3 regions of the Lysinibacillus sp. BSL11 genome follow, and region 1 is predicted to be linked to each of the others. Evidence: riboswitches for the same ligand, from Rfam matches in the RefSeq annotation. Region 1 holds a riboswitch; each other region holds the start of a gene.

Region 1 (3,288 bases):
AAAGAAGGATGCGAGATGCGGTAAATGTCATGATGAAATAAAGAACACATGCAACGAAGAATGATTCGAAATAACGGAAGTTGTTACCCGAAATTGATTTTGTTTGGAAGAATAATTCCGTTACTCCAATGACATTTAATACGGCTGTATCTTTAATATTCATGATTAATTGGTTACCTGTTGCTGGTAAAACATTACGCGCTACTTGTGGTAAGACTACATGAAGCATAATTTGGAAGTGATTCATGCCAATTGCTGATGCTGCCTCGTATTGCCCATTATCAATGGATACAATACCGCCACGAACAATTTCTGCCATATAGGCCCCTGTATTGAGGGAAACGACTAAAATACCTGCTGTAATAAAGTGCATATCGATACCGAATGCGATATCTAATCCGTAGTAGACAACCATAGCTTGTACAATCATTGGTGTACCACGGAAAAATTCAACATAGCATGTTAGTATAAAATTAATGAGCTTTAAGCTATAAAATTTCACACCTTTTTTACGAACTGGAATCGTATGCATAATTCCGATGAAAAATCCGATAAATGCACCAATAATTGTACTAATACTCGAAATCAGTAACGTATAATACGCACCTCGTAAAAACATTTGCCAGTTGTTTTCAATAATTGAAAGTATCCATTCAAGACTCATGATGTTCCTCCTAACAATGTCATCTTGCTCGCTTATTTCTTTTGTGTCCTAGCTCTTTCTACCATTCTATGATTTGTCACGCTAGGACATTATCATTATGTAGAGAGGTTCTCATTTTGATAATGATGAAATGATCATGTACGGACTAGACTGGTTGCTAGTCCGTGCCATGTCATTATTGTGCTGCGGGTTGTTGAGAAATAGCTTCTTCCATAATCGCTTGACGATCATCTTCTGAAATGCCTTTTAGGATTTCATTGATTTTTTCACGATTTGCGTCATCTTTACGTAAGCCTACAGCAATTGAAGTATTTGATAGGTCTGTATCAAAGCCTTCTTCAAATGCTACATATGTGAATTTATCGTTGGCTGCAGAAGCGGAAATGCCCTCTGGACGTTCAGCTACATAGCCATCAATTTTACCTGCTTCTAGTGCAACACGCATTGCTGGGAAGCTCTCCATTGCCGTTTGCTTTTCTACGCCTTTAATTTGATCGATAACTGTGTAGTTTGATGTATTTAATTGTGATGTAATTTTAGCACCTGAGAAGTCTTGAATCGATTTTGCGCCTTCATATTTGCTACCTTTTTTAATAACCATAACAAAATCAGAAGTATAATAGTTTTCTGTAAAATCAATTGTTTTCTTACGTTCTTCTGTTGGTGACATACCTGCAATAATTGCATCAATTTTATTCGATTGTAGCGCTGGAACTAATCCGTCCCACTCCATTTTAACAATGACTAACTCTTTGCCTAAACCTTCAGCGATTTTCTTTGCCATTTGTACATCATAGCCACCTGCATATTCTGCATTATCCGCAATTTTCACTGCGCCATTCGCATCGTCTTGCTGTGTCCAGTTGAACGGTGGGTAGCCAGCCTCCATGCCAATTCGGAATTCACCGCCGCCTTCTTCTTTGTCAGTTCCAGCATCACTTGAACTGCCCTCTTTTTTGTCACTTGTGCCACATGCAGCTAGCACAATTGCCGTCAAGATAGAGATCATTACTAACAACCATTTTCTTTTCATGAAAAACTCCCCTTTTCTGTAAAAAAATAAGACAACTGTACTAAAAAAGACCTAAGTTTATTGAACTTAGGTCTTACCTTTTATGACAGTTGCCCAAATCCTCACTATAATTTCCATGTTTCCGAGATAGCACAACCTAGTAAATCTGGAAATCCATTTACTAGGACAGTCCTGCACTTATTCACTGCAGACCCAGTATAAAAGTACGAGCTCCTTTTATACTTCGGCGATATTTCCTTCTTCATTGCGTCTTCGCTTGCTTTTACTCAACAATGAACTAATAAATACCGCGCCTCTACCTCACTGGTAACAATTCGTGAGGTTTGTTTATTTAATTGATATTTAGATACTACTATAAAACTAATATGTTCGTCAAGACGATTTTAACATTTTTCTGACTAATGACAATATTAGGATATTGTGCGCTCTGCTTCCACTTTAAATCGTTAAACTTTTGTTGATATTTCTGAAAATTACAACAAATATTTATTATAGAGTATGTTCTCTATGTGAGAAAAGTTGCGTTTTTTCTTTCTTTGCTCCTCTAAACGATACAACATTCGTACTCTTTCAAGCATAGAATCGGTCAATACCTTTTATCATACAAAAAACCCTGCTGAACATTGTTCGCAGGGTTTAATGGCATTATGAATTTAATAATAAATCTTCAGGATTTTCGATTAATTCTTTAACTGTTTTTAAGAATCCTACAGAATCTTTACCATCGATGATACGGTGATCGTATGAAAGTGCTACATACATCATTGGACGGATTTGAACTTCACCATTTACTGCAACTGGACGGTTTACAATTGAGTGCATACCTAAAATACCAGCTTGCGTACCGTTCATAATTGGTGTTGACATTAATGAACCGAATACACCACCATTTGTGATTGTGAATGATCCACCAGCCATGTCATTTAAGCCTAATTTTTTATCACGAGCTTTTGTCGCTAAGTTAGCGATATCTTTTTCGATTTCTGCAAAGTTTTTGCTATTTGCATCGCGTACAACTGGTACGACTAAACCTTCTTCAGTTGATACAGCAATACCGATATCAAAGAAGTTATTTAAATGAATTTCATCGCCAGAGATTTGAGCGTTTACGTATGGGTATTTTTTCAGTGCTGCAACAACAGCTTTAGTGAAGAATGACATGAAACCAAGTTTGATGTCGTTTGCTTTTACAAACTCTTCTTGTTTACGTTTACGAAGTGCCATGATGTTTGTCATGTCAATTTCGTTGAATGTTGTTAACATTGCTGTTGATTGTTTAACTTCTAATAAACGTTTTGCAATTGTTTGGCGACGACGGCTCATTTTTTCAATTGTTACACGGTCAGAATTAGCTGCTGGTGTGAATACTACTGGGCCACCTGAAGTTGCTACGGATGTAGGTGCTGCTGCTGGCGTTACAGCGGGTGCTGTACCGTGAGCTGCTACATCTTGTACACGTACACGTCCTTGTGGATCTACTGGAGATACCGCTGCAAGGTCAATACCTTTTTCACGTGCAAGACGACGTGCTGCTGGAGATGCAACAACACGCTCACCAGAAGTTTCTTCTACTACTGGAGCTGCTGCAACT
Region 2 (3,288 bases), on a different contig from region 1:
AAGCCAAAAGAAATTTTTATTCCACAAGCCATTGATGCAGCTATCTTAACAGAATTATTAGAAATTAAAGTGCTCACACCGAAAAGAGGTCAAAAGAAGGAATTGGTTGAATTAGCTACCAAAAATGCTGAAATTGCTGTGGCAGCTAAATTCCAGCTAATAGAGCGTCAGGAAGAACGTACGATTGGTGCTTGTGAGGCACTTGGTGAAGCAATGGGTATTAGTACACCTTTACGAATTGAAGCTTTTGATAATAGTCATATGCATGGAACGGATGCAGTATCTGCTATGGTTGTTTTCATTGATGGGAAGCCTGCGAAAAAGGAGTACCGAAAATATAAAACGCGTACAGCAGCCAAGCATGATGATTACGGTGCAATGCAGGAGGTTATACGTCGTCGCTATATACGTGTTTTAAAGGAAGGACTACCATTACCAGATTTAGTCTTAATTGATGGTGGTAAGGGACAAATGGAAGTAGCCCGTGAAGTACTAGAAGATGAGCTTGGTCTTGTTATACCGATTGCTGGTTTAGCCAAGGATGATAAGCATAATACATCTCAGCTCTTGTTTGGTGATCCACCGGAAGTGATTAGCTTAAAACGTACAAGTGATGGCTTTTATTTATTACAACGAATTCAAGACGAAGTCCATCGCTTTGCTATTACCTTCTTGCGTCAACAGCATGAGAAACATGCCATTCAATCTGTATTAGATCATATTGAAGGGGTAGGACCAAAACGAAAGCAACAGCTGCTTAAACATTTTGGTTCAGTCAAAAAAATTCGAGAGGCGAGCGAGCTAGCATTACAGGAGGCTGGGATGCCCGCTAATTTAGCAAGCCAAATTTTTAGCTATTTTCAGCAACAATCATTGTCAAAGGAATAGGTATGTGCTATGGTTATCCATAACATTGTTTTCAATGTTATGGAGAGTCAACTGCGTGACTAATTCGTTTACGCTAAGGCTTAATGAATTGAATACATTCACTTTAAAGTGATGATAGAGGTGCAAGATTCAAGAGTAACACGATGGAGGATGGACAAGTCCAGAGATATTGTGTGAAAGGGGAGCTTGCCGAAGTACAGTTTTGTTGTTCCATTGCTGTACTGGTTTTGCATTTAAGAAATGTAAGACTGTCGATTCTAAACGTTTCGGAGAGCTATCACACATGCGCAAGTTACGATTATTGTACATGTTATAGGCAGCTTTCACTTTATGTGGAGGCTGCCTTTTGGTTTTCCAGAAACTGTTTTACACCCCATGATTTTGTAAAATATATGAACTGGAAGGGAGAACGAAAGAAATGGCTAAAATCGTGATGAAGTTTGGAGGAGCTGCATTAGCTTCTACTGAACAAATCCAAGAGGCTGCTAGGAAAGCGATTGCTCAAAAGGACAAAGGATTTGATGTAGTAGTGGTCGTTGCAGCAATGGGACACACTGCGAAAGAGATGAAATTGATGGTACACCAACTAACTGACGATGTGTCAAAAAGAGAATTAGATGCAGTGTTGTCAACTGGCTCTCAATTATCAAGTGCTTTATTTGCCATCGCCTTGCAGGAAGCAGGCTATGAGGCTGTGTCTCTAACGGGATGGCAAGCTGGTATACATACGGATGGTATGTATCGGCATGCTCGTATCGACTATATAGATATTAATCGAATGGAAGAACACTTTGCACAGGGACAAATTGTGGTTATTGCTGGAGAACAAGGGATTGACGAAGAGCACAATATCACCATGCTTGGGAAAGGTGGAGCTGAAACAGCTGCTGTTGCACTTGCCATAGCATTGGAAGCGGAGAGAGTAGATATGTATACAAATGTGGATGGTGTTTATACAGCAGATCCACGATATGTTACAAATGCCCAAAAGCTACAGGAAATTTCCTATGATGAAATGTTGGAGTTATCTAATTTAGGGTCTCATATCATACATCCTCGTGCGGTGGAGTTAGCAAAAAAATTTCAAATGCCTGTTATTATACGTTCCAGTTTAATAGAATCAGTAGGCACTTTATTGAAGGAGGAAGTGGAAATGGAAAAAAATTCAGTCGTTCGTGGTGTTGCATTTGAATCAGATATTATTCGTTTAACAGTAGGGTATGATGCTTTTTCCAATGCTTCATTAGCAGATATATTTACGGTGCTTGCAGAGAACCGTATTAATGTTGATATTATTGTCCAAGCCATTATTGATGGATTGAAGCCAACTGTATCGTTTTCCATTTTAAAAGAGGAATTTGCGGAAGCATTACGTGTTTTAGAGGATAGTAAATTATCACTTGGATTTAGTTTTGCTGACTTCGAAATTGGACTAGCGAAAGTTTCCATTATTGGTTCAGGCATGGCTTCCAATCCAGGCGTTGCCGCTCGTATGTTTGATCGGTTACGTCGCGAAAATATCCCTGTAAAAATGGTTAGTACTTCTGAAATAAAAGTGTCTGTTGTTGTACCACAGGATGATATGATCCAAGCAGCTAATGCTCTCCATGATGAGTTTAATTTAGAGCAAGCACTTTACATATAATAATAGAAGAAACAGCATTTTATGTAATTGACCGAAATAAAAGGAAGAAAAAAGAAGGATTGTCATCCCATTCTTTAATGGGAGACAATCCTTTTTAATTATTCTGAGGGAATGGTATTCATAATACGTTCTTTAACGTCCCATTTGACTGTAAACATGACGTATTGTTGCTTTTCCCGTTTTTCACTATAGCATTCTGTCAGGTAGCCTTTAGCTAGTTGAATTTGCTCTGCTATAAATCCTGCTTCAAGTTTAAAGCTACGCTGCTTTATTTGCAGAATTTCAGGGTCATTTGTCAACTGGAAAATACGCCCATCTTTTGATTCCTTTATGAGTTCTAATGTACCCCAGCAGGCATCTGCGAAAAATGCGATAAGTTCATCTTGACTTTTACATGGGAACTTGCGAGCAAGCTCTTTACCTGCCCAATAAAGGACGTCATCTTCATGTTTACCGAGTATAGAAGATAGAATATGATCACGAATGATCTCATAGCCAAATGATGAGATTGTAGGAGATGGAGTGTTTAACATTGTTATCCTTCTTTCTTAGAATTTTCTTAAAATTTAACGGTAATAAAGTAATGATAGATTTTTCGAGAAAAAACGACGCATCATGTACTAGATTAGTTCTTTAATAAGCTCTATGAAAAACTCCGAGTTGCCTTGACGCTCGTAGCTCTTGAGAGTACAATAAACATGTCATAATATTGTACCATGATGAAATACACAGTCAATGAAGTATCATTTACAAAA
Region 3 (3,288 bases), on a different contig from region 1:
GCTTACTAGTAAAAAATTAGAGGTTGTCTCCTTACAAGAAATACAATTATATTTAGCTGTGGCACATGCTATTACGAAAGATTATCTCGACCCAGTCAATACTGTTAAAAATATGCAGGAGCTATTAGACGTCAACTATTTATGGATAGAAAATGAGGACAATGATGAGCAGGAGTGGGAGGAAGAAACGCCAAAGGGCTATGGAAAGCAAGCTTTTGTAGGCTATTACTATTATAGTTATTTGCTTTTACAAGAGGCTGTTCCTATTTTTTCTACTATAACAGCTCGTAATAATGAAGCATCAGAATGCCTTGCTGAATTGCTAACATTAATCCAGCAACTCGACAATTAAGTAATGTGTAAACACTATATAGAAATAAAGCAGATGGAGGAAGCTGAACCACCTGCTTTATTTAATTTTAATGCACATATTCATTCTTAGAAGCTCTCATTGAGCAAAAGAAGAGTAAAATTGCCACAACGACAAAGAGCCATCCCGCAATATTCCAACCACCAAATAAATCATGCAAGTAGCCAAAAAGAATAGGACCAATTGCGGCAAATAAATAACCCAAAGATTGTGCAAAGCCTGATAAATCTGCTGCTTCAAATGCAGTACGAGTACGGAGAGTGAAGAACATCATTGCTAGGGCGAATGAAGAACCACCTGCTAACCCTAGAAGAACCATCCACAGGACCCCAAGACTTGTCCATTCCATGACAACTCCAACAAAGCCTACTAAATAGAAGGATGTAAACATCAATACAAGTGGGCGTTGAGAAGTCATTTTACCTGCAATAATAGGCACTGCCAAAGCCATTGGTACTTGTGAGAATTGCATGATTGAAAACATCCAGCCAGCTTTATCAGGCGCTAAACCTTGAGCAATATAGATCTCAGGTATCCACGCTGCTGTTGTATAGAATAATAAAGACTGTAAACCCATTGCCCCTGTGACAGCCCAAGTAACAGGTGATTTCCATAAAGGTGTACTGGTCTTTTTAGATGTAGTAACTGGTTCTGGGTAATTTGACTTTAGTTGAGGTATCCAAATTAGGATTGTAATTAGAACGAGTATGAGTGCAATGGAAAGCGCACCTTGCCAGCCTAACGATGAATTAGCTATCGGATAGCTAATACCAGCTCCAAGGCCAGCAGTAAAATTCATGGACATGGTGAAAAAGGCCATTAATAAACCCACATGATATGGAAATTTCAATTTTAATAATCCTGGAATTAGTACATTTCCAAAAGAAATGGCTACGCCAATTAACACAGTACCCAATAGAAGTAATTCTGTCGTACCAAGTGAACGTAGGACAATTCCTAAGGCCAAGAGAAAAGTTGATAAAAATAATGTTAGCTCAAGCCCTAGTTTGCGTGCTACAACTGGTGCAAATGGAGATATAATAGCAAAAGCCAGCAATGGAATTGTTGTTAGAAAGCCAGCCACTACATTAGATATTCCAAGATCTTCACGGATAAAGGATATAATTGGACCAACAACAGTTAGTGGCATTCGTAATGTAGAGGCTATAAAGATAACGCCAAAGACTAAAAGTAAGGTTGTTCCTTTCCAGCTAATTTTTTTACTTGGATAACTAGTGGTATGATCATTTGTAGTCAAAATAAATCCCCCCTAATAATAACCATTCTAATTGAACTACTATAACACTTTATCACACTATTAAAAATAGTAGAAGATTCATAAAATACGGAACATTTCTTGCGGTATTGAAATGTCTATGGTCTTATGTTAGTATAATAAACATCATAAATTTAATAATTATATGCCTCATGTTTGTATTGAGGTAGAGGTCGCGATATTTATAAGTATGCTAATTGAAATGACAAGCATTGATGAGATTAGCTGAAAGGAAATATTGCCGAAGTGTGAGGGGACTTGAAAACCTCATGCTGGGGCTGTCTCCGAAAGGAACAGAACTGTCACGTTTGTACAACGTGTTGAGCTATCATGTAGGAAAAACTGAGGATTAACGTAGCCATCACAGTGTATATGTGATGGCATTTTTTTGCCTCATAAATAGGAAGGAAGCTATATCGTGAGTGAAATAAAAGTAAATCAGCTCGGACATAAAGCGCCGAAGCTGAAAAAAGAATTAAAAAGCCGTCATATTACAATGATTTCTTTAGGCGGTACAATTGGTACGGGGCTATTTTTAGCCAGTGGAGGTGCTATTGCTCAGGCAGGGCCTGGGGGAGCATTGCTTGCCTATGCTTTAATCGGTATTATGGTGTATTTTTTAATGACAAGCTTAGGGGAAATGGCTGCCTATATGCCATCATCAGGTTCATTTAGTACGTATGCAACCAAATTTGTAGATCCCGCTTTGGGCTTTGCATTAGGCTGGAACTACTGGTATAACTGGGCAATCACCATTGCTGCCGAAATTGCTGCTGTGTCATTAATTATGAAATATTGGTTCCCAGATAGCTCATCAGCACTTTGGACAGTATTATTTATTGCTGTTGTATTGACGTTTAATTTACTATCCGTAAAAAGTTATGGTGAAAGTGAATATTGGTTTGCCATGATTAAAGTAGCAACGGTTATTGTTTTTATTATCATTAGCTTACTAATGATTTTTGGTATTTTAGGTGGGCAGGCTCCTGTAGGTTTTACTAATTTCTTTGTTAGTGATGGGCCATTCCATGGTGGCTTCCTTGCTACATTTGGTATTTTCCTAGCTGCAGGATTTTCATTCCAAGGGACAGAATTACTAGGAATTACAGCTGGTGAAACAGATAATCCTGGTAAAAATATTCCGAAGGCTGTTAAATCTGTATTTTGGCGTATTCTTTTGTTTTATATTTTAGCGATTGGTGCAATCGGGATGTTGATTCCATTTACAGACGAACGTTTGTTATCAGAAGATATCGCAGTATCACCCTTTACACTAGTGTTTGACCGTCTAGGTATTGCCTTTGCTGCTTCTTTAATGAATGCCATTATTTTAACGGCTATGCTGTCAGCAGGAAATTCAGGACTATATGCATCTTCTCGTATGCTATGGCAATTAGCAGTGGATGGACATGCACCTAAATTTTTTGCAAAGCTAAGTCGTAGAGGTATTCCGATTTATGCACTTATGGCAACATTAGCTGTAGGCTGTTTAGCATTTTTGGCATCCTTCTTTGGCGATGGAGTGGTTTATATCTGGCTATTAAATGCTTCTGGAATGTCTGGCTTTATTGCATGGCTAGGTATTGCGTTTAGTCATTATCGTTTCCGCCGAGCGTTTGATGCACAGGGCTTAGATCCAAGA

What was found. A riboswitch is a leader RNA that binds a small molecule or an ion and turns the genes downstream of it on or off. The one in region 1 is predicted to bind lysine.
Region 2: it holds a riboswitch for lysine, as region 1 does, so the genes downstream of both, RCJ95_RS02590 (aspartate kinase) here and RCJ95_RS16350 (transporter substrate-binding domain-containing protein) in region 1, are expected to answer to the same signal.
Region 3: it holds a riboswitch for lysine, as region 1 does, so the genes downstream of both, RCJ95_RS21885 (amino acid permease) here and RCJ95_RS16350 (transporter substrate-binding domain-containing protein) in region 1, are expected to answer to the same signal.

Annotation. Positions count from the first base shown of each region.
Region 1 covers NZ_JAVGCX010000013.1:117,944-121,231, forward strand. The annotation lists gene RCJ95_RS16345 (amino acid ABC transporter permease) at 1-664, opposite strand, end outside; gene RCJ95_RS16350 (transporter substrate-binding domain-containing protein) at 840-1,697, opposite strand; lysine riboswitch at 1,817-2,003, opposite strand; gene odhB (2-oxoglutarate dehydrogenase complex dihydrolipoyllysine-residue succinyltransferase) at 2,343-3,288, opposite strand, start outside.
Region 2 covers NZ_JAVGCX010000001.1:515,018-518,305, reverse strand. The annotation lists gene uvrC (excinuclease ABC subunit UvrC) at 1-888, shown strand, start outside; lysine riboswitch at 996-1,173, shown strand; gene RCJ95_RS02590 (aspartate kinase) at 1,307-2,533, shown strand; gene RCJ95_RS02585 (YslB family protein) at 2,632-3,066, opposite strand.
Region 3 covers NZ_JAVGCX010000024.1:3,777-7,064, forward strand. The annotation lists gene RCJ95_RS21875 (hypothetical protein) at 1-352, shown strand, start outside; gene RCJ95_RS21880 (CynX/NimT family MFS transporter) at 420-1,628, opposite strand; lysine riboswitch at 1,806-1,982, shown strand; gene RCJ95_RS21885 (amino acid permease) at 2,065-3,288, shown strand, end outside.